DNA from 4 places in the Paenibacillus sp. FSL R7-0048 genome. Region 2 is predicted to be linked to each of the others. Evidence: riboswitches for the same ligand, from Rfam matches in the RefSeq annotation. Region 2 holds a riboswitch; each other region holds the start of a gene.
What was found. Region 2 has a riboswitch for thiamine pyrophosphate ahead of NSQ91_RS02195 (ABC transporter substrate-binding protein). Riboswitches for the same ligand answer to the same signal wherever they lie in the genome.

Region 1 (7,826 bases), 1.8 Mb from region 2:
GCTGGAACATGAAGTGAATGCAGAAAATCATGTTTCTTCTCTAAAATAGTCAGGGTGAACAATTCAAGGCACAGCAGCGATGCTGTGTCTATTTGTATGCAGTGAATTCCTCTCCACTTACAGCAGTGTATCTCTCGCGGTTGTTTATTTCTACTTTCATTGTGGTAAGTAAGATTCGTAAAGCGATTTAAGAAAATGACAAACCCAGCGTATAAACGTGCATAGTTGTGCCATCCTAAGACGATCAGTTAACTATCAATTTGCTTAACGAGAGGAGATAGGGAAGATGTCAGGCAACAATAAACAAGCTACAAAAACCTTACCCCCACAGGAGCAGCATCATCAGCCAGGGATTGAGAGTGAAATGACGCCGCTGCCCAAATACGAGCCGGCAAATTATAAAGCAGCAGGTAAACTGCAAGACAAGGCGGCGTTAATTACCGGTGGAGACAGCGGAATTGGGCGTGCAGTTGCTGTGCTTTTTGCTAAAGAAGGCGCTGATGTGGTCATTTCATATCTTAATGAACACTCAGATGCAGAGGAAACTAAACGTCAGGTCGAGCAGGAAGGCCGCAAATGTATCCTAATTCCAGGTGATATCGGTGACGAGAAATTCTGTAAGGATCTTATTAAACAGACGGTGGAGGGCTTAGGAAAGCTTGATATTCTCATCAATAACGCGGCAGAGCAACATCCGCAAGCTAAGATCGAGGATATTACTTCCGAGCAGCTTGAGCGTACTTTCCGTACGAATATATTTGCGATGTTCTATTTAACAAAAGCAGCTATGCCTCATTTAAAAGCAGGATCTACCATTATAAATACAACTTCAATTACCGCTTATCGCGGAAGCCCGCAGCTGCTGGACTATTCATCAACTAAAGGAGCTATTCTTAGCTTCACACGATCCTTGTCCACGAATCTGGCAGAGAAGGGCATACGGGTAAACGGTGTTGCTCCAGGTCCAATCTGGACACCGCTGATTCCCTCTACCTTTGATGCAAAACAGGTTAGCGAGTTTGGAGGTACACAGCCTATGAAACGGCCTGGACAACCAGAAGAGCTGGCACCAGCCTATGTATATCTGGCCTCTGACGATTCCAGTTATGTGACTGGACAGGTTATTCATGTAAATGGTGGCGAGGTAGTAAACGGTTAGATCAGAACAGCTAATGTGAATAAATGGGTGTATTTCAATAAAAAAATATGTTACTATAAACCACGTTAGCATTTTAAAATTGTATATTTATGTCACTAGGGGTGCCGATTGGCTGAGACGGAATGGATTTCCGGACCCTTTGAACCTGATCTGGTTAAGACCAGCGTAGGGAAGTGGAGAACGAATTTCTGTTGTCGGGCTATTTGTAGTGCCGTCTATATACAGATTCTGACTGCCTTCCTTACGGGGGGCAGTTTTTTTGTTTTTTACTGACCTACAGGGAAGTGAGAGAGGAGATCGTGATGTTGCAAGCTGAGATCCATCTAATATCAGACGGCAAGCTACAGCTGAGACATTTTGTTGAACTAGCTGTCACGGTGCAGATATGGGTCGATTATATTCACCTGAGAGATAAGCAATGTCCTGCACGCGAACTACTCGCTGCGGCACAGGAGCTGTTGGCTGCCGGTATGCCCGCTACCAAACTGATAATCAACGACCGAATAGATGTAGCCTTGGCAGCTGGTGCCGCGGGGGTTCAGTTGGCCTGGCACAGTCTGAGTCCGGGTACAGCCCGGCGAATTGCACCTCAGCTTCGGCTGGGGAGATCGGTTCATTCTCCGGAAGAAGCGGCGAATGCCTCAGAGCAGGGAGCTGATTATTGCTTGTTTGGTCATGTATTTCCCTCGGATAGCAAGTTAGGGCTGCCCGCACGTGGGTTAGAGCTGCTTGCAGAAACGGTGAAGACCAGCTCTATTCCTGTAATTGCTATTGGCGGAATTAGCCCCGCTAATGCGGCACAGATCATTAGACAAGGTGCGGCAGGAGTTGCTGTGATGTCCGGTATTTGCGGAGCGGATGATCCTTATGAGGCCGCCAAAGCTATTCATATGGCGGTTCATTCATGGCCTGGAGGTAACAGCATGGGCGAAGGGGGTGATTCAGAATGAAGCTGTTGATTAACGGGAAATCCGCAGAGTGTTCTGGTGGTATTCAAACTATAGCTGATTTGATCAGTCTTCCTGAGTGGTCGGGTCGTCTGATGATCATTGAGCTGAATGGAGAAATTGTCAGTAAGGAGAATTATGAAAGTACTGCTCTGAGCGAGGATGATCGTTTGGAACTGGTGCACTTTGTTGGTGGGGGTTGAGATGGAGCGGTATAGAATTTTGAGAAATTTATAAGAACCAAAGGGAGGTAATTTCATGCATGACCCGTTACATATTGGCGGCATCGAATTAACCAGTAGATTATTTATCGGAACCGGAAAATATAGCCGGAATACGCTGATCCCCGAAGTGATTGCTAGCTCTGGTTCTCAGGTGATTACTGTAGCGCTTCGCCGAGTGGACCCGCAAGGTGGAGCAGAAAATATCATGAACCACATTCCCGGCCACATGACTCTTCTGCCTAATACCTCAGGAGCGCGTACAGCGGAAGAGGCAGTCCGTATTGCAAGATTTGCAAGAGCTGCGGGACTGGGGAACTGGGTCAAGATCGAAGTGATCAATGATCAGAAATACCTGCTTCCAGATAATCTGGAGACCATACGAGCTACAGAGATTTTAGCAGCGGAGGGTTTTGTAGTATTGCCATATATGAGTCCGGACCTTTCGGCTGCTTTACGTCTGAGAGATGCCGGTGCTGCTGCTGTGATGCCGCTTGGTGCGCCGATCGGGACGAATCGCGGCCTGCGCACTAAGGAGCTTGTGCGTATTCTTATTGAAGAAGTGAATTTGCCGATTATTGTAGACGCCGGGATTGGCAAGCCCTCGGAAGCGGCGGAAGCAATGGAGATGGGGGCCGCTGCTGTTCTGCTTAATACGGCTATCGCAACGGCACGTAATCCGCTCGTCATGGCGGAAGCGTTCCGCGAGGCGATATCCGCTGGCCGCAAAGCTTATTTGGCAGGACTGGGTCCTGTAGAAGAAGTTGCTTTTGCTTCGTCACCGTTGACTGGATTTTTGAACTGAATTTGATAGGTCACGAAAGGAGGGAAGATTAGCATGAGCTTTTTTGACACACTGGCCCGCTTGGAGCAGTATCCTTATGAGCAGCTGTGGAAGGAGTTCCGGGAGGATGACGTTAAGCGGGCGCTTGGAAAAGACAAGCTGAACGAAAATGATTTGCTGGCATTGCTTTCTCCGGCAGCAACGCCGCTGCTAGAGGAGATGGCGTTGGCTGCACAGCGACTGACCCGTGCACATTTTGGTTATTCGATGCAGCTGTTCACACCGATGTATCTTGCGGATTTTTGTGTGAATCATTGTACCTACTGCAGCTTCAGCTCCATTTATGATTTTCCGCGCAAAAAGCTGTCCTTGGAGGAGGTCCGCAGGGAGGCTGAGAAGATTGCAGCTACAGGTCTGCGGCATATCCTCATTTTGACTGGTGAATCGCGCCGGGAGAATCCTGTCTCATATATTAAGGATTGCGTAGATGTACTCAGGGAATTTTTTTCCTCTGTCAGTATTGAGATAAATCCTCTATCAACTGCAGAATATAAAGAGCTTCTTCAAGCAGGGGTGGATGGATTAACACTATACCAAGAGGTGTACCACCAGGAGACTTACAGAAAGCTGCATGTTAAAGGGCCTAAAAGAAACTACCGGAATCGCCTGGATGCACCTGAACGCGGCTGTCAGGCAGGTTTTCGTTCTGTGAATATTGGTACGTTGCTCGGGATGTATGATTGGCGGCAAGAGGCATTCCAAAGTGCCATGCATGCCCGCTATTTGCAGGATCGGTATCCAGATTGCGAGATCAGTCTGTCACCTCCGCGGTTTCGGCCTTATTTAGGGGAATTTAACCCGGAGTGTGATGTTACCGACCGATCGCTAGTGCAGATTATTTTGGCATACCGGTTATTTTTACCCCGTTCGGGCATTACTTTATCTACACGAGAGCCTGCCTCTCTACGCGATCATTTAATTCATCTAGGAATAACTAAGATGTCAGCCGGGGTCACTACTGAGGTGGGCGGTCACACTAATGCAGGGGGAACTCCGCAATTCGAAATATCCGATGGCCGTAGTGTGCAGGAGATTACGGAAATGCTATATACGAAGGGTTTGCAGCCCATTTTTAAAGACTGGGATATCCTGACCGAATCAACAACGTAACGCTTGTATTATCAATTATTAATCACTAATGGACCCCTGCGAGATTCATGCGGAGGTCCATTTTTTTTGTATAGAGGGTGTTTAGTTTCCGGCAGAGAGCTCATCGAGAGACATTTCGAAACTCGGTGCCATATGAGTCAGAAAATAATCCACTTCCTGCAGGTCAAGCCCACGAAGTTTTGCTGCTGTCTGCTCCTTCGCGGCGGCAAATTCTCGGTTTCCTGCAGCAACTTCCCATACGCATTTCAAATAAGCATCCAGCCGATCAGCGGCTTTCACATAGCTGTGCAGCAGAATGTCCTCCGAATCGGGAGGGCTGTCTTCCGGTCGTATAAGCTGAGTGTAGATGCTTTTCAGCTCTGATGGAATCATTCCAGTTAAGCGATCAGCCGCAACTTTCTCCATTTCGCGGAAGCTGGTGAGCAAGCGAGGATTGTTGTATTTTACCGGCGTGGCGATGTCACCTGTGAACACTTCGCTGGCATCATGGAACAGAGCTATGGTTGCTGCTCGTTCCGCGTTTAGTGAACGTCCAAAATGAACATTACCGATGGAACAGAGCATATGTGTGAGCAATGCAACATGAAAAGAATGCTCAGCGACGTTCTCCGGTGCGGTGCTGCGCATCAAGCTCCAGCGCTGAATATACTGAAGACGATATAGATAGGCAGAAAAATGGTAGCTCAATTTTAAAGTAACCCCTTTCATGCGGTGCTAGGTATGATATTATTATACTAATTGTATCAAACTTTAGATAACCTGGAACTGCCGAGAGGAGCTTGAATGAAGATGCAGCATTTTGAAGACAGTATTTATAACCTTATCGTAGAAACTTCCACGAATTTGCCGGGAGATGTACGCCGGGCAGTTGCAAAAGGTCGCGCGCTGGAAGACAGGGCTACCCGGTCCGGTCTTGCTTTAACCACGATTGCGCAAAATATCGGAATGGCTGAGCAGCAAGTGTCTCCGATCTGTCAGGATACGGGAATGCCTACATTTATCATTCACACCCCTGTGGGAATCAATCAGATTGAGATGAAAAAAGATATTCATAATGCCATTGTACGAGCGACCAAGAATGGTAAACTTCGTCCCAATTCTGTAGATTCATTAACAGGTGAGAATAGCGGAGATAACTTGGGTGCAGGCACACCAGTCATTCATTTCGAACAATGGGAAGAGGATAAAATAGACGTTAGACTTATTCTGAAGGGTGGAGGCTGCGAGAATAAAAATATTCAATACAGTCTCCCGGCAGAATTAGAAGGACTCGGCAAAGCGGGTCGGGATCTGGACGGAATCCGTAAATGTATTTTACACGCGGTATATCAGGCGCAGGGACAGGGCTGTAGTGCCGGTTTTATTGGCGTGGGTATCGGCGGTGACCGTACGACTGGCTACGAGCTGGCTAAGAAGCAGCTGTTCCGCAAAGTGGAGGATGTTAATCCAATAGAAGACCTTAGTAAGCTGGAAGACTATATTATGGAGAATGCTAACAAGCTTGGAATTGGCACGATGGGCTTTGGTGGTGAAGTATCGCTGCTGGGCTGTAAGGTTGGCGTAATGAATCGTCTGCCAGCTAGCTTTTTCGTATCCGTTGCTTATAACTGTTGGGCCTTCCGCCGCCAAGGGGTGCTGGTTGATCCATCCACAGGCAATATAGAGGATTGGTTGTATGAGAGTGGTACAGGGATATCTGTAGATGATGAAGGGGCACATGAATCTGAAGCAGTAATTGCTGAGGGAGCTAACAGCCCAGCCTCTGAATCGCGGGAAGTACGTCTTACAACGCCGATAAGTGAAGAGGATATCCGTAGTCTGCGTGTTGGAGACGTGGTTATTTTATCCGGTGAAATGCATACAGGCCGTGATGCTTTGCACAAATATTTAATGGATCATGAGTCTCCGGTAGATCTGGAAGGGGCTGTGATTTATCATTGTGGTCCTGTGATGATGAAAGATGAGGAAGGCTGGCATGTAAAAGCTGCGGGCCCAACTACGAGCATTCGTGAAGAGCCTTATCAAGGCGATATTATCAAAAAATTTGGAATCCGTGCAGTCATCGGAAAAGGTGGTATGGGTCCAAAAACGTTAAAAGCGTTGCAGGAGCACGGCGGGGTATACCTCAATGCGATTGGTGGAGCCGCCCAGTATTATGCAGAGTGTATTAAGAAGGTCAACGCTGTTGATTTTATGGAATTTGGTATTCCTGAGGCGATGTGGCATCTCGATGTGGAGGGTTTTGCAGCGATTGTGACGATGGATGCTCACGGCAACAGTCTGCATGCGGATGTGGAAAAAGATTCTGCAGCTAAATTGACTCAATTCAAGGAGCCGGTGTTTAAATAAATGGGGTTACAACCGGTGGATAAGTCATGAGGAGGGCAGATTCTCTGTATGGCTTTTCCATGGGTTTTAATCAAATTATAAGGATTTATATGTCCAGACTATAAATGATCCTTAAGGAACGCCGAAGGCGTTTTTACCTGTCTAAAGGAGGACAACGAATGGCACCACATTATATTAGAAATGGGTTTCTTAACGTTACGCCGTATTTTATTGCGGAAGATGCAGACCAATTGATAGATTTTGTTGTGCACTGCTTTGATGCCAAAATTATTGATATGCTGCGAAATGATGAGGGAAGGATTAGGCATGCCGAGGTCAGAATCGGTGATTCCATCATTGAGATTTCCGAAGCGAATGAAAAGTATTCACCGGTACAGCTTGCCATTCATCTTTATGTAAGAAATGTTGATGAGACCTACCGCAAGTGCCTGGATGCCGGGGCTTCTATTATTGAAGAACCACTGGATAAATCCTATGGAGAAAGAGGAGCAGGGGTTAGAGACCGTCAGGGTAATCAGTGGTTTCTTGCCACCCGTACAGAATAAACTCATGTGTTTTTACAAAAGTAATACAAAGTAACAGTCCAGAGTTAATCAACTCGGGCTGTTATTTTTATATAATCTACTCTGGGGGGCTTATGTCACGGTCATAGTCGTACTGGTATTTTGAAGAAAATGAAGTTAGGATAAAAGATACAATGATAAAGGGAGAGGCAAATTTCAGATGAAACCGTTTCGCGCTCGTCTTACGTTTATACTTATGGCCTTAATCGGTATTTCCATGATTGGTACTGGATTTACGATGGCTCATCTGTTTAAGAGCTCCCATATAACTGCTCTGGAAGAGAATATGTCCCGGGAAATAAGTTTGCTCTCAGGAACACTGGAATTTGTAGATATGAATTCTTCAAATGCGATCCCGTATTACACTGAACAGGCGGAGCATATTTCTAAACTTTTAGATTCTCGGATAACGTTTATTACAAAGTCGGGTAAAGTAATTGGCGATTCTGAGAAAAACCCCTTGGAAATGGACAACCACTCCAATCGTGAAGAAGAGATAGGGGCTGCGAAAGAGGGAACTGGACGGGCAATCCGTTACAGCGAAACTCTAAAGCATGAGATGTTATATGTGGCTGGAAAGGTAACTTCTGATCAGGGATTTGACGGCTATATTCGGGTCTCAATGGGACTTGA
Region 2 (7,826 bases):
ATCGTAAACCCGTCCAGACCTGGTAGCATAACATCGAGAATAGCCAGTTGGCAGGCGCCGGCTTCTTCCATCGCTCCTTCGCCGCTCCGTAACCAGCGGACACTATATCCTCTTTCGCTTAAATCAGCAGACACTACACTGCCAATTTCACGATCATCTTCAATATATAACAGAGTAACGCTCATGTAGCTTTAGCTCCTCCCCGATATGAATACCTAAAAAGTTGAAGTCATTATAACACATCAAACAGCCCTCCTACCCCATATGGGATAGGAGGGCTGTTTGATCAATTCAACGCTAAAGCTTACGGCTGCCATACTCCATGCTCTTTATTGCTGCCTACATACTCAATACGTGTTGGAGTAAGCTCCAGAATTACATAATTAGGATCATCAGGTCCTGTAAACCATGGCTCCAGCTCTTTATTCCATACCTTGGAGCGCAAGCCTTCATCCTTAGAGACGGTAGCAGTTGCTTCAATCTCCAGCACATCTTTGCTTCCGCCTGCCTCATAGCCAAGCAGTACAAAAGCATTCGGATTATCGGATAACTCCTCCACTTTATGAGTTTTGCGATTTGTAGCCAAATAAATCTTCAAACCCTCATGGAAAATGGCCATATAACGTACTTTCGGCTTATTTCCTTCTTCGATCGTACCAAAGGAACCGAACTTGTTGTCATCCAATGCTTTAATAATGAGTTGCTCCAGTTGTTTGTTATCCATTACGTAAATCTCTCCCTTCAAGCATGTAAACAAAAGTTTATATATCCAAGCTCACCGTTTGGATTTATCATAACAATGGTGCTTATTATAATGTACCCTTCAGGTTCACATTGAATCCGACCTTACTTCATAAACTACTTCAAGATAAGGAGCTTACTTCGTGAAAAAACTGATTTGGATCGGCTGTCTTTCCTACTTCGTTATCGGTCTGGCACATGTTGTGCTGGGATCTATTCTGCCCGTTCTACTGCAACATTATGATCAAAATTATAGTGCTGGCGGTGAATTAATCTTTAGTCAATTCGCTGGTTTTTTAGCAGGCGTGTTGGTCTCTCCCCTGCTTAATCGCCGCTTCGGTAAACGTGGAGGCATCCTCATTGCCACCAGTCTTCTACTAGTTGCAGAAATTGCCTACGCCTTTCTACCGCCTTGGGGCTGGATGTATGTTATCGCTGTTGCCGCAGGTTTTGGTTTCGGGATGATCGAAGCGGTTATCGGCACCATTATTATTGGTGCTGTAACCGAAGGAACTGCTATTGCAATGAGCCGGCTTGAAGTGCTATTCGGGATAGGCGCACTCGTGATGCCGCTTATCGCCAGTCCACTCATTGCTGCCGGAGCGTGGAGATTGGCCTTTCTAATCGTCGCTGCCTTCTCCTTAATTTCTCTTATCCTCTGGACAAGAGGGCACTTCGGTAATCTACAACGAATGCTGGATGAACGTGCCTCTGTCCAAGGAGCAGACAATTCGCAATCCTCAAGCTCACGTTCTAACAAAAAATTTCCGTATAAAGGTAAGCAATGGATTCTGTTAGGGATCTTCATCGTTTTCTTTTTTCTTTATGTAGGCACAGAGATGAGTTTAGTCAACTTTATGCCGGCTATCTTTATTGCCAAGCTAGGGATGACGGAGTCTGCCGCAGCACTGACAGTCACTTTCTTTTGGCTGGCGATGTCTACAGGAAGATTGTTTGCGGGTGTAATTGCCGAAAAAATATCTTACCGCGTGTACATTCTCAGCAGCTGTTTACTTACCTTGTTACTGCTGACACTCTTTCCGTTCACTGACAATCGAATGGCTGCTTTCATTGTAATTCTGCTGCTGGGGCTGTTTATGTCCGGTATTTTCTCCATTGCTTTAGTCTTCTCCAGCAAAATGCTGCCTGGCACCGAAGAGTCAACACCCAGCATTATGATTGCTTCCGGAGGTGTTGGCGGTGCTTTGCTACCTCTGTTTATGGGCTGGTCTATGGACCATTTAGAAGTGGCACAAACAGCCGGATTACTTGCCGCTTTTGCCGCCTTCTTGTTTCTGCTAAGCATTGCCGCATGGAGGTTCCAATCCATGCAAGCGGTGAAAGGAAAGAGTTCCCGTATTTAGAACAGTATCAACGTTATCCTTTTAGGGTAATGTGATCTATAAGCATATTCTGAGCACAAGGATGGACGATGAATGAATGAGTCTTCAACTGAGCCTTTGTTACATACTGCGCTCATGCAGTTTATATTTCCCTTTTCTATAAAAAAGGGCGATTCTAAGCAGCTTATCCAGCAATTACAGGACGACGGCTTCACACGTTTTTTTCTGGATAATAAAGAGCTTGAAGCTGCCTACTACGGAGATGGCTACTGTGTTTCCCATGAACGAATGGAGCGCACCTATTTACCGTTTGCTGCACATGTCCTTTTTCCACGCAGGAAGGATGCCGACTCGTTTCGCCGTTTTTCCAGAGTAAATAATCTCGACTGCATTCTGGAGATTCCGCAGCAATCTATATTTTTCAAAATTCTCTCGACGGATATATTCATATGCCCTTTTCAGCTTGGATTCGTGACGATACGTGTCCAGCTGGAGGGGGATTCAATTCCCTTTAGTATTGCCCTAGAATTCGCAGATCGTTTCCGTGCGCTAGAGAATACCTTCATACAGGATGATTACACTTATATTCATTGCGGGGAACAGACCTATGAGATGGTAGAGGATTTTGTCTTCCGAAATTTGGTGGATGGACTGGAGCCATATCTGGATCAATCGGATATCAATGGGGCTTATTTCGAGACCCTTCCTTTTTTCGTAGATGAAAGAATGCAGGTGCAAGCTTTTTATGGCTTTCAGAATGAAGAAAGCTCTGATGAGATTAGTGTAAATCTGCGCTATCGTGCCTCACAGCTTGATGGAATTGATCTGAACGGAAAGCCCTATGCCAGTGCCAGCGATCCAGCATATATTGCGAACTATTGTCATGAACACTCCTATAATCGCTGGGGTCCAGACACGTATTATATGATGAATGAGCAGACCTTTTGCTGCATGACCCGCGCTGAACAGGAGATTGCTGTTAGTCTAGCCAACCAGATGTACGGGCAATATTATTACGGATTTTTACTCAATATTTTCCACAAAATCGTTCTGCTAAAGCTAGCCAATATGCACTCCCGACTTCGGATTAATCATGATTATGAGGAAATAGACAATCTAATCTACTCCATTAATAAGTTCTCGGCAAAGTTCTACTTCTTGGAGTTGATTTCCCAGTCGCAGGGCCGGGAGATATTTCTTCAGCTGCGTAAAGTATACGGAAACGACGCTTTGTTCGAGGAAGTGAAAGAAACTTTAAATGACCTGTTTCAGTATCAGGATAAGTTTCAATCCAAGCGACGGGATAATCTGCTGATGATTCTTACTGTATTTACGGTAGTAAGCGGGATTTACGGCATGAATCAGGTCATTGACGATCTGGATGGAAAGATTCAATGGAGTAAAATGATTGGTTATTCTCCCTTTGAATTTCTTGCCCTCTTCGTGATCATGAGCGGGATTCTGATCAGCGTTGTCCTCACGCTAGGGGCGCTGGTTAGTGAGCTTAAACGGCGTCACCGCAAAAAATATAAAGATCTAGACTAGCAAAAAAGAAACTACTGGATTGGAAAAATTCAGGAGTGCACTACTAGACATTCCGAGTACAGCCGTCTATAATACACCGTATGCGAGAAATATAAGATATAAAGTATGGGTACAAAACTTATACTTACTTATATTGCACATAGAAATACCCGTTAACTTCATAGAACCAGGGGTGCTGGAATTGGCCGGCTGAGATTGTATCCCACAAGATACTGACCCTTATACCTGATCTGGATAATGCCAGCGTAGGAATCGCCAATTGGTTCTGGTCCCTGTGACCTTAACTAACCTTGCGCCAAGCCAGCGTCCCGATCACTCGGGGCGCTTTTTTTGTAAGATCACTAAAAGATGTAGAAAAACGTACATACTACACTTTACGGTTCATGTTGTGAAGACGGGATTCTTGTAACCTTAAAGGAGAGAAGAAGACATGCACCTTAAAAAAGCACTTACGTTGTGCCTCACCTGTGTACTCATTCTTGCCATTGCCGGATGCGGCAGCAACAATGGGAATACAGCCGGAAACAAAGCAAATGCTACTGATCCAACTGCTTCGGCTGGGACGGATGCTCCAAAAGAGCTCACCAAAGTTAAAGTCGCACTCGACTGGACACCGAACACGAATCATACCGGTCTATACGTAGCTAAGGATCTTGGTTACTACGCTGAAGAAGGTCTGGACGTCGAAATCGTTCAGCCAGGCGCAGCGGGTTCTGATACTATGGTTACCTCTGGCGAAGCCGCTTTTGGCATCAGCGCCCAAGAAGGATTAACGCTAGCCCGTCTACAAGGCGTGCCCCTTGTCTCGATAGCAGCTATTATTCAGCATAATACGTCGGGATTCGCTGCTCCAGTAGATCGCAATATTAAATCACCAAAGGATTTCGAAGGTAAAACCTACGGAGGCTGGGGCTCACCGGCCGAAGAAGCAGCCATGAAAGCTATCATGGATCCTGAAGGTGGCGATGTGAAAAAGGTGAAGCTGATCAGTATCGGTGAAGCTGATTATTTTACCGCCATCAAACGTGACATTGATTTCGCCTGGATTTTCTACGCTTGGACTGGTGTTGAGGCTGAGTTACGTGGCGAGCCATTGGATATGCTGTACTTAAAGGATTATGCGCCGCAGCTCGATTATTACACGCCTGTGCTGACGACGAGTGAGAAGCAAATTGCAGATCATCCTGATCTGGTGAAGGCCTTCATGAAAGCCACATCAAAAGGTTATCAATATGCCATAGATCATCCGGAAGAGGCTGCCGGTATGTTATCGAAGGCCGTTCCTGACCTGGACGCCGACCTTGTCCTAGCTAGCCAAAAATGGCTTAGCCCAAAATACAAGGACGATGCTGCCCGCTGGGGCGAGCAAAAAACCGAGGTCTGGCAAAATTACGGCGACTGGATGTATGATCTGAAGTTGCTGGATAAACCGCTGGATGCTGCTAGTGCATTCAGTAATGATTTTTTACCGGCGGAGTAAACAACAATTGTAATGAATTACTTCGTTATCAAAGTTGGCTTTTTGAACTTACCTTATAAAATGAGAGGATTGATTATTGTGGCTAACACCCTACTAAGCATTCAAGTAATTCCAAAAACTCCGAACAACGAGGATTCCATCCCATACGTAGATAAAGCGATTGAGGTCATTCAGAAATCCGGTGTTAAACATCAAGTGAATCCGCTGGAAACCACAATGGAAGGTGAGCTTAGCGAGCTGCTGGAGGTTGTGCGTCAGATGCAGGAGGCGTTGATCGAAGCAGGCAGTCCAAGCGTAATTTCGCAGATCAAAATCGCTCATAATCCTAACGGAATCAGCATGGATAAATTGACGGAGAAATATCGGCCGTGAGATCGACCTGGAAGCTAATATGGCCGCCCCTTGTGGCGGTCGTCTTCTTTTTAACCGTATGGCAGCTATCTGTATCTGTATTTCATATTGAATCCTGGATTCTGCCGAGTCCTGCTGATATTGCTCGTGAATCCACCAGTAACGCTTCTGGTCTTTGGGCTCATACGATGGCTACGCTGCGGCTCACTTTAATTGGTTTTCCCATTGGTACGGGGGTAGGCCTGATCGTTGCTTTGCTTTTGCATCTTTTGCCTTGGGCTAGACGGGCTTTTTATCCACTTATTATTCTGAGTCAAAATGTTCCCTCCATCGCGCTCGGACCCCTGCTCATTATCTGGTTCGGCTTTGGTCTTTTGCCCAAAATCGTGCTGATTACACTAGTATGTTTCTTCCCGGTAGCTGTCGCTGCGATGGGCGGTCTGGCCCAAAGTGATCAGGTCATGATGAATTATATGAAAATGGCTGGCGCAAGCAAGTGGCAAATTTTCACCAAGCTGGAGCTGCCCTCTTCTATCCCGGCACTATTTTCCGGCGTAAAAATATCTGCTACTTATGCGGTTATGGGCGCCGTGGTCGCTGAATGGATTGGCGCGGATAAAGGTGTTGGCTATTATATGCTTCTGCAGAAATCCGCATATCGTACGGATCGGATGTTTGTTGCTATTGTTATTATTGTACTTTTAAGTCTTGTACTCTTTGCTATTATTGCATTGCTGGAAAAATGGCTGGTTCGCTGGAAGCCGCGCCGTAACTCATAGAAAGGAAGATGCCTGTATGTCTCAAGCGACGCAAATGCAACACAGAACAACAGAAGTCATAAGCTCTCCTGAAGCTCATACCGTGGCACCCGCCCTTGAAGTGAGCGGCATCTCCAAATCTTTTTCCCATCGTCGCCGTGAGACGAACGTTCTGAATAATGTCTCTCTCAAGGTAGAGCAACAAGAGTTCGTTTCGATCGTTGGTCCTTCCGGCTGCGGAAAAAGCACCTTATTCCATATGATTGGCGGCCTTGTGAAACCCGATGCAGGCACGATCCTCATGAACGGTAAGGCCGTTACAGGTCAACGCGGTGAAATTAGTTATATGCCGCAGCAGCCTGCGCTTTTTCCTTGGCGTACGATTGAGGATAATGTGCTGCTTGCTGGGGAGATCAAGGGCGCACTGCGGGATGGAGCCCGCGAGGAAGCGCGCCAGTGGCTAGCCAAGGTTGGGTTAAGCGGGTTCGAACATGCTTATCCGCATATGCTGTCTGGCGGGATGCAGCAGCGTGCAGCTTTTCTCAGAGCATTGCTCGCTCCTCAGGAGCTAATGTTGCTGGATGAACCTTTCAGCGCACTGGATGCACTAACTCGCAGTGAAATGCAGCGCTGGCTGCTTGAGCTGTGGGAAGAGAATCGCCGCTCTGTGCTGTTCATTACTCACAACATCGAAGAAGCGTTGCTGCTCTCTAATCGTATCTATGTATTTTCCGGCCGCCCCGGCTCCATTCTGCATACAGTCGATGTGCCGTTTCCGCGGCCACGCCGTGATGAGATTACGGACTCTCCCGAGTTCCTTAAGCTCAAACGCCAGTTGTCACAGTGGATGCGAGAGGAACAAGCTAAAAATAGGCAGCCGCTAGCTTAATCGCTAAGCTCTGTAAACTGATATCGCTGGTATAGCGGTGTCAGTTTTTTTATTTTGCAGCGATAAACTCCTACCCTATTTTCAATTAACGCGGATGTATCTGCTCAATTAAATAAATTTCACTCATCATAGTAGGGATCACATTAAATGTGTGGCGAAAACCGACTCCCTGTTGGTAATGGATAGTAACCGGGCGGGCTGGGGACATTTACGGGATTTATACCGTTGATTTGCTGCTTCAGGCCGGATTCGGCTCAGTCTACGGGATTTATACCGTTGATTTGCTGCTTCAGGCCGGACTCGGCTCAGTCTACGGGATTTATACCGTTGATTTGCTGCTTCAGGCCGGATTTGGCTCATTCTGCGGGATTTATACCGTTGATTCACTTCGTCGGGCCGGTTTCGGCTCATTCTACGGGAATTATACCGTTGATTTGTTTCGTCGGGCCGGACTCGGCTCAGTCTACGGGATTTATACCGTTGATTCACTTCGTCGGGCCGGATTTGGCTCATTCTGCGGGATTTATACCGTTGATTTGCTTCGTCGGGCCGGATTTGGCTCATTCTGCGGGATTTATACCGTTGATTCACTTCGTCGGGCTGAAATGCAACGATTCTAGGGCATTTCTGCCTTTCTTTTTCCTCTTCGGGCGGAATTGCACCCGATCTAGGGCATTTTTGCCCTTGTTTTGTCACTTCGGGCTGAATCACACCGATTT
Region 3 (7,826 bases), 2.5 Mb from region 2:
CACGAATGAAAAGAGCCTGACATCATTATATCATTTCATGCCACTTATCCAAAGTACTACACCCCAATCTGGCCCATATTTCTATTAAAATCTACTTTTTCGTGAAATAATACAGATTAGACCGCAACCTTTCCATAATTTACAACGTTAAAGGAGTGACAAAGGCTAAGGAGCCTATCCATACAACGAGGTGAAAAGACATGAACATGAAAAAGAGCACACTAGCAGCGATCACAACCGTAGCCATTTTCTCCTTTTCTTTGGGTGGTCAGATGTTTGCAGCTGGGAACACCTTTAAGGATATTGATAACATAAACGGCAAAGAAAAAATCATTTCTTTAAAAAATCAAGGGTTAATTAAAGGTGTCAGCGAATCTCAATTTCTCCCTGGCTCTAAGGTAACTACAGCCCAAGGGATTCAGTTTATCTCCGGCGGTCTCCAGCTCAGCCTCGCAGCCATTGACTTTAACAAAGCTCCTGTTGCCAGCGGCTTGTTCACAAAAGTAAAAGACAAAGCCTGGTACGCTGAAGCCTTTATCAATGCTTATTACAATCAAGTTAAGCTACCAAAAGACATTGATCCTAGCCTAATTATGACCAAAGAGCAATTCACTAACTATCTAGTGCAAGCGATCGAAGGCGTAGGTAATCTGCCGATGATCAATATCGTTCCAGTAGATATCGCTGATGAAGCGTCACTGACCCCTGCATATCAAGGCAGTATTCAGCGCTCCCTGAAATACAAGATCAATACTCTAGACGCTAACGGAAAGTTTAATCCAAAAAGCGAACTCACCCGTGCCGAAGCTGCGATTATGCTCTACAACGCTTTGGAGTTCCTGAAAACTGGAGGATAAGCCAAATTTCAGTTACTCTTCTCATTTGAATAATCTACACACGAAAAAGCAGCTCCGGATGATTCCCGAGCTGCTTTTTCATATATATTGTCTTTCTACTCTTCTTCACCATTCAGTCTATTCAGAAATTGCAGAGCCCGGGGATTCTTCGGATGCTCCAGCACTTCTTGCGGAGTTCCTTGCTCTAAGATATGACCGCCATCCATCAAAATGATCCGGTCCGCTACATCGGCGGCAAATTTCATCTCGTGGGTCACAATCACCATAGTCATACCTTCTGCTGCTAATTGTTTGATGACCTTAAGCACTTCCCCTACCAGCTCGGGGTCGAGCGCCGAAGTGGGCTCATCAAACAACAGCACTTCTGGATCTACTGCCATAGCCCGGGCGATGGCCACTCTCTGCTGCTGTCCACCTGACAGCTGATGTGGATAGTTATCAGCTTTATCAGCCAAACCCACCTTAGCCAGCAGTTGAAGGCCCCGCTTACGCGCTTCTTCCTTGGTTCGTTTCAAGACAGTTACCTGTCCCTCCATCACATTGCCTAGCGCAGTCATATGCGGAAATAAATTATACGATTGAAAGACCATCCCTGTTTTCTGCCGAAGAGCTAATACGGAATTCTGAGGAATTTTCTTATGATCTGTAAAATTGATGGTGATATCCCCGAGTGACAGGCTGCCTTGATCCGGGATTTCCAACAGATTAAAACAGCGCAGCAGTGTAGTCTTTCCGGAGCCGGATGGCCCAATAATGACAAGTACCTTTCCATGCTCCATTTTCAGATCAATACCCTTTAACACTTGGAGTGCGCCGAAGGATTTATGCAAATTAATGATTTCAATCACAAGTATCTCTCCTTTAGGTCGCAGAGTAACGATCGAGTCGTTTCTCCAAGTAATTTTGCAGCGCCGACAGCACAGAACAGAACACTAAATAAAACAATCCTGCTTCGGAGTATACCAGCAGAGGCTCATAAGTGGTAGAGGCTACCTGCTGAGCAGTTCTAAACATCTCCGTATAGGTGATGATCGCTGCAAGCGATGTATCTTTGACCAAGCTAATAAAAGAATTGGATAACGGCGGTACAGAAACGCGTGCAGCTTGTGGCAGAATTACGCGGCGCAGAGCCTGCCCACGAGTCATCCCGACTGAGAAGGCAGCTTCCCACTGGCCTTTATGTATCGACAGGATAGCAGCGCGTACGATTTCCGATGAATAAGCCCCTACGCTAAGGGTAAATCCAATGGTGGCGGCAATGAAAGGGTCGAGTACAATACCAACAGCCGGCAAACCATAAAATATAATAAATAGCTGCACTAACAACGGGGTTCCCCGAATGACCCATACATAAAAACGGGCGATTAGCTTCGGAATTACCCACGGTGAAAGACGTGCCAACGCGGTTAGGATCGCCAAAATCAATCCAAGCACAAAGGAAAGTAGAGCCAACGGAATGGTAAAAGCCACCCCGGCTTTAAGCAGGGGTAGCAGTGTATCTAAGAAAATTTGTATTTTGCGGTCATCCATTATTCAGACATCCTTTTTAGCTTCTAGGCTTAATTAGCCTTGCTAGCCTTGTATTATTTTGAAACGTCAGCTCCAAAGTATTTCTCGGAAATTTTCAAGTACGTTCCATCACTTTTCATCTCTTTAATCGCATCACTGACCGCATTCACCAGCTCATCATTGCCTTTCAGGAATACCGCAGCACTTTGTGAGCCTTCAGGAATCTCATCAACCACTTTAATTTTTGCATCTGGTTTTTGTTTTTTCAGATCCAGATAAGACAAGCCATCATTCACAGTTGCATCAATACGTCCCGAAGTCAGCAGATCCATCGCTTGATTGAAACCGTCCGTAGCTACGATTTCAGCACCGTTCTCACGAGCGATGTCGGATAAGTTACTGGTCAGGGATTGTCCTGCTTTTTTACCCTTTAGATCAGCAAAGGTCTTAATATCCTCATTGTTTTCGCTCACGATCAATACTGCCTTGGATACAATATAGGGTTCAGAGAAATCATATTTCACTTTGCGATCTTCGTTAATGGAAACTTCATTAAAAATGACATCAAACCGTTTCGCATCCATCCCAGCAAAAATACCATCCCACTGAGTTTCAAAAAATTCAGCTTCAACACCTAAACGTTTGGCTACTTCTTCGGCAATTTCCACGTCAAAACCCGTCAATTTCCCCGCAGTGTCATGATAAGTAAAAGGTGCATAAGTCCCTTCTGTACCTATCCGCAATTTGCCGCTGGCCTTCACAGCCTCCAAACTGTTTTGCGCTGAAGATGCTGCTCCACCATTCGTTCCAGCTGTTGGTTCAGCAGCCGTATTGGTATTCGAATTATTGCCGCAAGCCGCTACAAGAACCACGGTTAACGCCAATATAATAGTTAAACTCCATTTTTTCATTATTAAATCCCCTCTCTCTATCCGGTTTTTTTCCGGTAAATTGAATAGTACACTGCCATCACATGATCGTCAATACTTTTTTCCGATTATATACATCGGAATTGTAATATTAACTAGATTTCTACTTATATCTTACCCAATCTTGGATTAATCCTTCACTTCTTTCTCTCTTTACTTCTCAGAAAGATATGGTATATTTATAAACAAATTAATATGGACCTGTTATTTCACTAGGGGAGTCGGCCGACTGAGACGGAGCTTCAAGCTCCGGACCCTTGGAACCTGATCTGGATCATACCAGCGGAGGGAAGTGGAGCAGAATTTTCATCAAGCATGTTAAGTGTTATTATGCAGAATGAACTTTTTGACCCATTCATTTCCTCTGGAAATGGATGGGTCTTTATTTGTTTAGACGCTCCACAAAAATATTAGGAGGTTAGATCATCACGACCATTTTATCTATTCAAGGCCTAACCTACTCTTTTCCGGAAACTGAACAACCCCCTGTATTCGCAAATCTATCCATGGATATCAGGCAAGGGGAATTCGTCTCCGTAGTAGGTGCTAGCGGATGCGGGAAAAGCACATTTTTCAAAACGGTTGCCGGTTTACTCGAACCTACTCATGGAAAAATAAAACTCCCTACGCTCCCCTCAACCGCTAGTCGTTTAGGTCAGATCGCTTATATGCCTCAGCAGGATTTATTGCTGCCTTGGAGAACAGTGCTCGACAACTGCCTTTTGCCCTGGGAGATCAAGCCCAGATTTAGTAAACAGAAAACGATCACTCAGATTCGGGAAATGTTGGCCCGCTTCGGCTTAACAGATGTAGAGAAGGCTTATCCCCATGAACTTTCGGGAGGTATGAAACAGCGAGTAGCATTTCTGCGCACCTTAGTGGCTGGAGGCGGAAGTGGTCTTATGCTGCTGGATGAGCCCTTTGGCGCTCTCGATGCCATGACCAAACGTGAGATACACCGTTGGCTGTTGAAGTTATGGGGTGAACTGAATCAGACGATTATGCTCATCACTCATGATCTGGAAGAAGCCCTATTGCTCAGTGACCGGATTTATTTATTATCTGGCGGTGCGCACAGCGAATTACAGGAGATCATTGTCGATCTACCAAAACCAAGACATTATAAGATGAACTATGAACCCCGGTTTATAGCACTACGGGCAGAGTTGGAGCGAAGATTGCATGCAACCTATACCTTTTAAAAAACATCTAGACAACTATGGTCCCTTCCTTCTTCTGGTACTGCTCATTCTTGTAATCTGGGAGTCAGCTGTTCGCCTTCACTTGATTCCAGCCTTTATTCTCCCTGCACCTTCATCTATTGGCATCGCATTGATCGAGCACAGGCAATTATTATTTGGACAGCATTTATTGGCGACGTTACAGGAGATACTGGTGGGTTTTGTCCTTTCTGTGATTTTTGGTGTATTGCTGGGCATTGGAATGTTCCTGTTTCGCCCCGTAGAAAAGGCCATCTATCCCTTCCTTATCATTAGCCAGACGGTCCCATTAATTGCGCTATCCCCCATTTTTATTATGTGGTTCGGATATACGCTGTGGAGCAAAGTGGCTGTGGTGTTTTTGACGGCTTTTTTTCCAGTCGTAGTGAGTACATATGATGGACTTCGTACAAGTGGCCAGACTTACAAGGACTTATTATTAACATTTGGTGCAAACCGCTGGCAGCTGCTTGTCAAAACCCAAATTCCACTGGCATTGCCTGCTTTTTTCTCTGGCTTAAAGCTGTCCATTGTATACTGCGTCATCGGAGCTACTATCGGGGAATGGCTCGGCGGCAGTAAAGGACTCGGTTACTTCAGCCGCAGAATGGCCGGAAATATGCAGAGCGATGAAATGTTTGCGGCTGTATTTCTGCTGTCCGCGCTTGGTGTTGTACTTTTTCTGGCGATAGCTTTACTCGAACAATTATTTTTAAAGAAAAGAGGATCTAACCAATGAATCAATTAAAATCCCCACAACGAGGACTTATTTCTGTATTTCTAGTATGCACACTTTTGCTCTTAAGCAGCTGCGGGAAGGCAGACAAGCTAAATAGCAACTCCCAAACCGGTTCCTCCAACACCGAAAATAAGCAGTCACACAAACTGACGATTATGCTTGATTGGTATCCCAATGTCGTTCATTCCTTTCTATACGCTGCGCAACAGCAAGGTTTTTTCCAAGAGGAAGGTTTGGATGTCGAGATCAAAATGCCTGCGGACAGCAATGACGCCCTAAAGCTTGTAGCAGCAAATCAAATTGATCTAGCGCTCAGCTATCAGCCTCAGGTACTTATGGCACGCGGCGAGAAAATTCCTGTACGTTCGATTGCAGCTATCGTGCGGCATCCACTGAATCATCTGATGGTTCCTCAGGCAGGCAGTATTCATAGTCCCAAAGAGCTCGCAGGAAAACAAATCGGCTATTCCTCCATTCCGCTCTATGAAGCAATGATTCGGACAATGATCCAGAGTGATGGAGGCGATCCTTCATCCGCCAAGCTGATTGACGTAGGTTTTGACCTTATCCCTGCGATCTCTACAGGACAAGTGGACGCAATAATGGGCGGGTTCATCAACCATGAACAACTGATCCTTGAAAAAGAGGGACATCCAGTCACCTCGCTTAATCCAACGGATTACGGAGTACCTGACTATTATGAGCTTGTGCTGGTGGCCAGCGAACAAGGATTGCAAAATTCTGAAGCCTACTTCAAAAAATTTCTAAATGCCATAACAAAAGGACAGATATTTGTGGAGCAGAATCCTGAACAAGCCCTGGATTTACTGGTTGCACATGAAGATGCAACTTCACCGCTCGACAAGGAGATTGAGAAAAAAAGTCTTGAGATTCTACTGCCACTGATGAATGCTGGCGATCAATCTTTTGGTTATCAAGACCCGACATCTTGGGAAAAGGTTCAGCTGTGGTTATCCACCAACGATCTTCTACCAGAAGATATTAAAGCACAGGAAGCTTTTATCAATCTGTAACGTTTAGTTGGTTATTCATACAAGCTTGAGGAGGAATTATGATGAGTTACTTAGCCAAAGTACGGGAATCCAACCCCTTGATCCACAACATCACTAATATTGTAGTAGCCAATTTCTCAGCCAACGGTCTGTTGGCGCTGGGTGCCTCTCCCTTTATGGCGGATGCCCACGAAGAAGTGATCGACATCGCCGCTATGTCGTCTGCTGTAGTTCTAAATATAGGCACACTCAATGACTACGCCATTCAATCTATGTTGCTCGCTGGTAAATCCGCTAATAAACACGGGGTTCCCCTAGTGCTTGACCCGGTAGGTGCAGGCGCAACTTCTTATCGGACCGCTGTCACTCAAAAGCTAGTGAATGAGATGCAAATCACCGCACTGCGGGGGAATGTGGCTGAAGTCGCTAATGTGATTGGGGAGAGTTGGTCCATTAAAGGGGTGGATGCTGGCGAAGGTGAAGGCGATGTAGTCCTTTTGGCTGAAGCTGCTGCGAGGAAGTTAAGCTGTGTGGTCATCATAACTGGAAAAGACGATGTGATCACGAATGGAAAAAACACTTATATTGCCAGCAACGGTCACCCTATTCTCACGAAGGTTACAGGAACTGGCTGCTTGCTCAGCGCTGTTGTGGGTGCATTTCTCGCGGTAAGTGGCGGTGCCTCGTTGGAGGCTGCAGTGGAAGCCCTCTCCTTCTATGGAGTAGCCGCTGAAATCGCCGCTGAACTAACAACTGGTCAAGGGCCGGGAAGCTTTCAGGTTGAGTTTCTAAATCAACTGACATGGGTCACGCCAGAAGTCTTCCTAGAAAGATCTAGCATCAAACAGCTCAGTTAATGACCCTCAAAGGAGTGAAATCGATGATTATATCCAAAGCTCTAACCATTGCCGGCTCCGATAGCGGCGGTGGTGCTGGCATTCAGGCCGATCTAAAAACCTTTCAAGAGCTTTCTGTCTATGGCATGTCCGTCCTCACAGCTGTGACAGCGCAGAATACGCTGGGTGTCCAAGGGGTTTATCCAGTGACTCTGGAAGCTATAAATCAGCAGCTTGATTCTATAGGACTTGACCTGCAACCAGATGCCGTAAAGACCGGGATGTTATTTAACAGCGACATCATCCGCATTGTGGCAGATAAAATTAAGTATTACGGCTGGTCTAATCTTGTAATTGATCCTGTGATGGTCGCTAAAGGAGGGTCCACACTGCTGCTGCAGGAGGCGGTTCAATCCTTAATCAGCCATCTGCTGCCCTTAGCATTGGTGACGACACCCAATATTCCCGAAGCCGAAATGATCACAAAGATGACGATCTCCACCATCGAAGAACGCAAAAAAGCAGCCAAAATCATTCATGGAATGGGCTCCAAATATGTAGTGCTAAAAGGGGGACATGATACTTCAACCACAGCCGTAACCGATCTTCTATATGATGGTCAGGAATATACCTTATTGGAGAGTAGCCGGATTCAGACCAGACATACGCATGGTACAGGCTGCACCTATTCAGCAGCGGTCACCGCCGAGCTAGCCAAAGGCA
Region 4 (7,826 bases), 5.9 Mb from region 2:
GAAAAAATAATTAACCACGAAATATAACGCCTGGATTGTTTGGATACCAAGTAAATAACCTCCTCATAATTTTAAGTGCAGCTTACGATTTTAAGCCTATCGTGATGTGCAAACGTTTGCAAAAATGAGAAAAAAAGAAATACTTAATAGTTTTAATCTCCTCCTTCAATGATTAATAAGGAAAAAACTCATTGTATGCGTTTACAAACGGTTCAATATCTGATGAATTTTCCTTGTTAAGATTATAAGCGCCAAACTTTTGCTGGTCAATGCATCTTTTAGGCTATAATTCAATCGTTTTCACTATAAGTTCCCTAAGATAGCAGGTAAATTGTTCAGGTTCTTAGCCAGCCAATTCATTTCTTTTGCAAAACGTTTTGGAGGTACACTATGTTTGTCCATCGCGGCATTAATCCACCACGGGCTTTCCATATACCACAACAACTGCAATGATTTTGTTAAATCCCCTTGCTCCACCGTTCGTTCCTCACGATATCCGTCAATAAATGCTGAAGCTAGTGCTCCATCTAAATCTTCATCTAAAGCACATGACATCACTGCTCGCGCTACATCAAGCTGCGGATAATCATATTTGAACCGATCAAAATCTAGAATTGCAGACAATTGGCTATCTTGAAATAAAAGATTATCAACCCATAAATCACGATGTGCCCATCCAGCTACAAGTCCTTCGAATATTTCCGGATCTATTTCTTCAGTCGCTCTCAGTTGTATCTCTAGGTCAGTGATGAGTGAAGTTTTGCCCATTTCCTTTGATTGTTGTAGGAGTACATTCCAATGTTCTAAACGTTCCTCAGGGCTTTGGGGAATAAATTGTGGGGTTCTTTTCAAACTAAGGGTCCCATCATTTAATAAACGATGCATTTTACCTGTGGCACGACCCAAATCAAACATTTGAAGGATGTTAATTTTGCCCGGCTCTATGACACGCCCTTCACAATATTCCATAACCATAAACGTCTCTCCCATATCTGATTCCAGTAAAACTTTATGGTTATAAGCCAACAATCCGGGACATGGGAGTCCCTGTAGATACAATCTTTTCTGTTGAGAAAAGGCGAAGCTCAGTTCTTCTGGATTATACAATTTATATCTTTTTTTGTTGTATTGTTTAAGTAGAAATGGTCCTGATTCCGTTATGATTTTCCATTTAAGATTTAACCAGCCACGTTTTATTGGGGTAGCATGAAGGACTTTCAATCCAAAAAAATGATAGAAACTATTACTTAAATCCTCTAAAATGGCTTCCTCTGAACGAATCGCTTCCATTTCATCAACTCCTATCTATTCAAAGTATAAAAGAAGAAGCCGCCAATGACGACTTCTTTTAGATATTTCTTTTTAGCAGAAAAAGTTATCTATAAATGAGGCTCCCGCCTTGGAGAAACTCTTGCGCCTTCTCTTGCATTCCTGATTCAATTCTCGTCGTATTCCGGATATTATGAGAGATCTTCATACTGCAAAATTTCGGCCCGCACATGGAACAGAAATGAGCTGTTTTAGCGCCTTCCGCAGGCAATGTCTCATCATGATATTCGAGCGCTCGCTCAGGATCTAACGATAAATGAAATTGATCACGCCAACGAAATTCAAAACGGGCTTTCGAAAGAGCATTATCCCGGTCTTGTGCTCCTTTATGCCCTTTCGCCAAATCTGCGGCATGAGCCGCTATTTTATAAGTAATGACCCCTATACGTACATCTTCCTTATTAGGCAGGCCAAGATGTTCCTTCGGAGTTACGTAACATAACATAGCTGTACCGAACCAACCAATCATCGCTGCACCTATAGCAGAGGTAATATGATCATAACCAGGCGCAATATCTGTAGTCAGTGGACCTAATGTATAAAAAGGGGCTTCGTTACAAGTTTCAAGTTGCTTATCCATATTCTCTTTAATCAAGTGCATCGGCACATGTCCTGGACCCTCTACCATCACCTGTACATCATGACTCCAAGCTATAGCTGTTAATTCACCTAACGTCTCTAACTCGGCAAATTGTGCTTCATCATTCGCATCAGCAATCGAACCCGGACGTAATCCATCGCCTAGGGAAAAAGAAACATCGTACAGCTTCATGATTTCACATATCTCTTCAAAATGTGTATATAAAAAGTTCTCTTGATGATGCGCAAGACACCATGCCGCCATGATGGAGCCACCTCTTGAAACAATGCCTGTCATACGTTGTGCAGTCAACGGGATATAACGAAGCAGAACCCCCGCATGAATGGTAAAATAATCAACCCCTTGCTCCGCTTGCTCAATGAGCGTATCACGGTATACTTCCCACGTTAAATCTTCCGCTTTCCCATTCACTTTTTCCAACGCTTGATAGATAGGCACCGTTCCAATAGGAACAGGAGAATTACGGATGATCCACTCGCGTGTCGTATGAATGTTTTTACCTGTTGAGAGATCCATTATATTATCTGCACCCCAGCGGGTGGCCCATCTCATCTTCTCTACCTCTTCCTCTATGGATGAGGATACTGCGGAATTTCCTATATTGGCATTGATCTTCACTAAAAAATTGCGTCCAATAATCATTGGTTCACTCTCTGGATGATTGATATTCGCTGGAATGATGGCGCGGCCGCGGGCTACTTCATCTCTTACAAATTCCGGTGCCACATTCTCACGAATCGCAACGTATTCCATTTCCGAAGTAATAATCCCTTTGCGTGCATAATGCATTTGAGAGACATTACGCCCCTTTTTCGCTCGCAAAGGTTTTCTATGGAGCGCTGGAAACACTTCCGCCACAGCTTTTCCCGTTGCATTCCCGTTATCTTCAGGCTTCACGGTTCTTCCTTCGTACGCTTCCGCATCCCCTCGTTCCTCAATCCAGCTTAGACGATTGGGCTCTAACCCCTGACGAATATCAGTATGAATATTAGCATCCGTGTAAGCCCCGCTTGTGTCATAGACATGAATTGGGGCATTCTCCTCTTCGCCGTCTATGCCCGCAGTTGGACTAAGTGAGATCTCCCGCATAGGCACCTGAATATCAGGCCGTGAACCCTTTACATACACTTTTTGACTTGCTGGAAAAGCTGATAGATTGATTGGATCGTTGTTCAATTCGCTTGTCATCTCAATTCCTCCTATAAGGTGATTTGATCAAGCGGAGACGGTCTACTCCCCACACATAGAAAAGGCCACATCTGTATAAGATGCGGCCTTAGAGTAGACAAATAGAAATAGAGCTCCATTTCCTCCGCTGGCATTATCCAGATCAGGTTTGACGGTCGATAGTTATAACTATCCTCTCAGCCTGGTTCCACCAAGCTCCCGTGACTATATAATTGCTACTTCAAAGTATAACCGAAAAGAGAGAATTATCCAAATCTACTCAAATGTGAGATCAATGTATACGTTAGTTTAACACCAATACCCCAAATCCTTCCAGAAGAACCTCGCCCGACAATGTTGTGCCGCTCAGTAAATCTGTTTTGGTCTCATGAAGATGGATCGTGACAGGAGTCTCACTATAATTAAGCAAAAAAGCATAACTGGAAGAAGCTCCGGTACGGACTTGCAGTTCTACCTCTTCTGGGAGCTCCAGCCAATCTGCTGGCGATTGTAGATCAATTAAATTTATGATCTCAGCCGCTGCCTGTTCATTAAATACGGCTCCGTAATACCAAACCTCACCCTTGCCGCGACGATTTCTAGTTACCGCCGGTTTTCCCGCATAATAATCAGAGGCGTAAACCGCCATCACTTCAACCGAAGCTTCCTCTATTTTGAGAATATCATTAAAGTCATCTGCTCCTGTAACGACTTCAGTCACGCCCGACCAGCTAATTGTTGTTGGCTGACGACTGCCCTTAACCATTGTGAATTCTTCAACTGTGATCCCGCATAGATCCTTAGCAGCACCTGGGAAAGGACGCATATAACATTGACCGCGCTCATCCTTATAGCCGGTTCTACAGCCGAAGATCAGTTTGCCGCCTTGCTGAACATATTCATCCAGCAGTGCTGCTGTCTCATCTGTCATAATCGCTGGGTGAGGATAGATAAGCACGTCGTACCTTGCAAGCTCCTCCAGCGTTGTTTTTTTGCGTAAATAGAGTACTTCATTCGGGATATGCTTCCGCTGAAGCGCCTTGTACCACTCCTTATTGCTCTTCCACATAAACGGGCCATGCCAAACATCGTATTCTCCATCCCACTCATTGTCATAATCACGAACAATAGCAATGTTAGCCTGATTACGAGTACCGACAAACGCATGACCTGCTGCTGCCAGCTCCTGACCGATCTGCCCCGCTTCCCGCACTCTCCGGTTAGGCTGATTATGATAGTCATTGATTCCATGCCAATAAATTTCATTGCCCATCGTAGCTGTCCGCCAGCGGAAATATAACACCATATCTGCTCCATGAGCGATCGACTGATAAGTCCATAACCGCATCTGCCCGGGCTTTGGAGAAGGCATATCCATCCGGTTCACCCAGCCACCCGGGCCCGACTGCTGCTCCATAATGCAGAAATTCGGGGATATCGAACGAACAACAGATAACGACAGTCCCCAGCCTCTATCATTCAGCGGATTCCGCTCATTCGGGTCATAAAAAATAGTAGAGAACTGAGGATAGGAATCATAGCTGAAGAAATCCAACAGTTCATCCGTCATTTCATGGCTATCGAGATGCCCGAACAGACCGTTCGTGGTTACCCACTGCTTAGGGGCAAGTTTACGGATGATATCCGCTTGGTTTTTGGCAAAAGAAATTGTATTGTCCGAAATAAACCGTTTTTCATCCAATGCCTGATGAGGATTGGGTTGCTTCGGTACTGGAGTCGGACGTGGAAGATAGACCTGAGACCAGTCACTATAGCTTTGATTCCAAAAAACAGTTCCCCAAGCCTCGTTCAAATGCTCAAGTGTAACATATTTCTGCTGTAGCCATTCCCGGAAAGCCTTATGGTCACTCTCCGAATAAAATTCACTGATCTCACAGTTGAGCTCATTATCAATTTGCCAGCCAACTACACCCGGATGATTGCCGTAATGTTCAGCCATTTGTTCTGCAATACGTGCACACAGTTCCCGGTATTTAGGACTGCTGTAATTATAATGACGGCGCATGCCATGCTGAAGTGTAACACCTTCGTAGGTAACATTTAAAACTTCGGGATACTTATCAGTCAACCAAGCTGGAGGCGTCGCCGTCGGAGTACCAAGTACAACCTGAAGACCATATTTATGTGCTAGATCAATCGCCCGATCAAAGAGCCCGAACTGAAACTGCCCTTCTGCCGGTTCAAAAATAGACCAAGCAAACTCCCCCATCCGAATGATCGTAAAGCCGAGTTCACGCATCCGGCGATAATCGTCCTCCCACATGTTTTCTGGCCAGTGCTCCGGATAATAACAGACGCCAAGCTCGAATTTTTCAGTTGCGACAGGTTTCTTCATCATTACCTCCAAAGTATTAAAAATATGCTTTCAATATTTTATAATTCTATTGTAGTATCAATGATAAGAGGTCTTATATAACAAAATATTGCTATCATATAACAATCTTGCGTTCATTGCCTTAATCCAACTTGCGCTCTGTTGCGCTACAGAAACGGGTGCTGCCAAACATGAAGAAACAATGGTATTTGCCGACACCGGCTTTTTCGAAATATGTCTGTTATCCTGAATTTTTGGGACATTACACTCACTTTCCACAACATACAGAGAGAAGAAGCGAAGGTTTTCTGGGGAGTTATAACCTGCATTTGATCTTTGGTGGGGAGGGTTATGTATTCCATGAGGGCGAACGTATTCCGATGAGTAGAGGACGAGGTTTTCTGTACCCTAAAGGGGCTTATCAGCAATACGGCTCTGACCCAGGCGAGCCTTGGGATGTCCGCTGGGTTCATTTTAACACTGAAATTGTCCTTCCCTTATTAGAAGAAGTGGACCAGTCTCGTGCATACCTGTTCACTTTTGATTTGGATGCTAAGCTGGACGAACTATTCGAGGAAATGTATATACTAAGCGCTTCCTACGTGACCCGTAGCGAGCCAAGACTATCTGCTCTGCTGTATGAGCTTCTAGTAAAATTGCTGCAGAACTCCGAGCCGCTTCACGGCTCAGTACCGCACGAGGTTAGGCAGTCCATCCGCAGTGCTGCAGATATCATTCATGTCGAATGTGCCAGCCCTTGGTCTCTGGAATCGATGGCAAGATTGACCGGGTACAGCAGCTATCATTTTCTAAGGCTGTTCCGGGTGGTTATGGGTAAAACACCTAACCGTTATTTAACCGATTGTCGGCTGGCTAAAGCCAAGCTTTTACTAGTTTCCACAGGACTCTCCATTGCTCAGGTTGCTACTCAGTCCGGTTTTGCCCAGTCCAGCTATTTCATTAAAGTGTTCAGAAGGTTTGAAGGCATGTCTCCTGTGAAGTACCGGCAGGCTTTTGGGGCGTAGAGGATCTTCGATTCAATCTTAGTCTCTTGGATTTATCACCCTTAAAGATCATCCTTAAGAGAAATTTCACTCTCAATATCTAAACTTATTGTTTCAGAATGAATCTCCCCTTCATTATCATTCCATGTAATAGATAAAGTGGTATTTTCATAATTTTGTCTATTTTTATTTAATTCGTCATACGAATACGGACCTGTTATAGACGCGATATCAGTGTTACTTAATATTGAAACGGGTCCATCCGTTGACCTAGCTTCATTTACAAGAACTGTTTCATCCTTATTATTATTTTGTAATCTAAAACATCCCATGTATCCCTGTACCCTTAAGTGTATATACTTGAACACCAGTGTTTAAATTTGTTTCGACCTCTTTATTGAAATATAAATAACTCCATATCGCATTCGAAATAATAACCACAGCTACAAGCACTAGGATTAGTTTTTTCATATCTGCTCCTTTATAAATACTCCCCAGCCATTATTTATATCTTAAATTCCACTCCTTAGACCATTTCGGGAAAGCTTCTCCGGTCAATTCTTCGAGTGTATTCCCATCAATGGTATAAACCCAGCCCATATGTAATTCAGCGAAATCAGGAAAACTATAACCTCCTATCACTTCATCGTCTGCTTCTAGCAGAAAAATCAGGGTTTGTTTTTTTGTATTATCCTTCTCATTATCTAAGGGGTGGTTTTTAACGATGAACTTACTTGTAGTTATTTCCTTGCCTATATAATTGATTGGATCAACACTTTGAACACTCCAATATTGTATGTATGGCATTTCCGTCAGCAGTTTTTTATCTAATAAATATTCAGAAACAATTCCTTCATTACTAATGATCAGATAGCCCATATCGGTAATAAATTGTTCAGCTTTGCTATATTCTTTTTTTGAATTATCGCTAATTTGCTCCTTACTACATCCAAATAAAAAGATTAAGAATAACGGAACTATGATTACCTTTAATTTGTTCATAGGTTCCTCTCCTTGGATTGTTTATTATCTCCGCAATAGCCTCATAGATTAATCTTGTTGTATGAATTTAGTATCATCAAACTCTTTAGCGTCTTATAGGCTCTCCATTCCAACCTCGCTGTTTCACCGGGAGGCTCCCATGTTATCTGCCATCCTCCATCATCATCCTGTTGGTGTTCTAATACTTTTAAGTGATCAAGAATGGTTTCATCAGAAAATATGCTGCTACAGTAAGAAGTGGGTGATGGCGAAAATTCTAGAGGAGAGAGTCCATAACTGTGGGATGCGGCATCCATACAAAAGAAGTTGGCAGTAATAAGCTCCTTAGATAATTTTTGAAATAATCCTTTGATAAAATCCGATTGAGGTAAGCTTTCCAATAAATAAA

Region 1: it holds a riboswitch for thiamine pyrophosphate, as region 2 does, so the genes downstream of both, NSQ91_RS09930 (thiamine phosphate synthase) here and NSQ91_RS02195 (ABC transporter substrate-binding protein) in region 2, are expected to answer to the same signal.
Region 3: it holds a riboswitch for thiamine pyrophosphate, as region 2 does, so the genes downstream of both, NSQ91_RS13225 (ABC transporter ATP-binding protein) here and NSQ91_RS02195 (ABC transporter substrate-binding protein) in region 2, are expected to answer to the same signal.
Region 4: it holds a riboswitch for thiamine pyrophosphate, as region 2 does, so the genes downstream of both, thiC (phosphomethylpyrimidine synthase ThiC) here and NSQ91_RS02195 (ABC transporter substrate-binding protein) in region 2, are expected to answer to the same signal.

Annotation. Positions count from the first base shown of each region.
Region 1 is NZ_JBBORF010000001.1:2,284,639-2,292,464, forward strand. It holds gene NSQ91_RS09920 (GDSL-type esterase/lipase family protein) at 1-49, shown strand, start outside; gene NSQ91_RS09925 (SDR family oxidoreductase) at 287-1,159, shown strand; TPP riboswitch at 1,247-1,348, shown strand; gene NSQ91_RS09930 (thiamine phosphate synthase) at 1,462-2,109, shown strand; gene thiS (sulfur carrier protein ThiS) at 2,106-2,309, shown strand; gene NSQ91_RS09940 (thiazole synthase) at 2,365-3,132, shown strand; gene thiH (2-iminoacetate synthase ThiH) at 3,166-4,281, shown strand; gene yfbR (5'-deoxynucleotidase) at 4,363-4,968, opposite strand; gene NSQ91_RS09955 (fumarate hydratase) at 5,071-6,630, shown strand; gene NSQ91_RS09960 (VOC family protein) at 6,789-7,175, shown strand; gene pnpS (two-component system histidine kinase PnpS) at 7,354-7,826, shown strand, end outside.
Region 2 is NZ_JBBORF010000001.1:496,834-504,659, reverse strand. It holds gene NSQ91_RS02215 (response regulator transcription factor) at 1-185, opposite strand, end outside; gene NSQ91_RS02210 (pyridoxamine 5'-phosphate oxidase family protein) at 305-724, opposite strand; gene NSQ91_RS02205 (MFS transporter) at 885-2,105, shown strand; gene NSQ91_RS02200 (hypothetical protein) at 2,178-3,629, shown strand; TPP riboswitch at 3,788-3,898, shown strand; gene NSQ91_RS02195 (ABC transporter substrate-binding protein) at 4,060-5,109, shown strand; gene NSQ91_RS02190 (thiamine-binding protein) at 5,188-5,481, shown strand; gene NSQ91_RS02185 (ABC transporter permease) at 5,478-6,239, shown strand; gene NSQ91_RS02180 (ABC transporter ATP-binding protein) at 6,274-7,107, shown strand; gene NSQ91_RS02175 (hypothetical protein) at 7,338-7,727, shown strand.
Region 3 is NZ_JBBORF010000001.1:3,015,408-3,023,233, reverse strand. It holds gene NSQ91_RS13245 (S-layer homology domain-containing protein) at 201-857, shown strand; gene NSQ91_RS13240 (amino acid ABC transporter ATP-binding protein) at 953-1,705, opposite strand; gene NSQ91_RS13235 (amino acid ABC transporter permease) at 1,719-2,387, opposite strand; gene NSQ91_RS13230 (amino acid ABC transporter substrate-binding protein) at 2,441-3,277, opposite strand; TPP riboswitch at 3,500-3,603, shown strand; gene NSQ91_RS13225 (ABC transporter ATP-binding protein) at 3,802-4,497, shown strand; gene NSQ91_RS13220 (ABC transporter permease) at 4,478-5,254, shown strand; gene NSQ91_RS13215 (ABC transporter substrate-binding protein) at 5,251-6,288, shown strand; gene thiM (hydroxyethylthiazole kinase) at 6,330-7,124, shown strand; gene thiD (bifunctional hydroxymethylpyrimidine kinase/phosphomethylpyrimidine kinase) at 7,148-7,826, shown strand, end outside.
Region 4 is NZ_JBBORF010000001.1:6,405,740-6,413,565, forward strand. It holds gene NSQ91_RS28285 (alpha-amylase family glycosyl hydrolase) at 1-50, opposite strand, end outside; gene NSQ91_RS28290 (phosphotransferase) at 304-1,290, opposite strand; gene thiC (phosphomethylpyrimidine synthase ThiC) at 1,376-3,118, opposite strand; TPP riboswitch at 3,221-3,330, opposite strand; gene NSQ91_RS28300 (beta-galactosidase) at 3,402-5,453, opposite strand; gene NSQ91_RS28305 (helix-turn-helix transcriptional regulator) at 5,624-6,457, shown strand; gene NSQ91_RS28310 (hypothetical protein) at 6,499-6,768, opposite strand; gene NSQ91_RS28315 (hypothetical protein) at 6,755-6,907, opposite strand; gene NSQ91_RS28320 (hypothetical protein) at 6,938-7,438, opposite strand; gene NSQ91_RS28325 (hypothetical protein) at 7,480-7,826, opposite strand, start outside.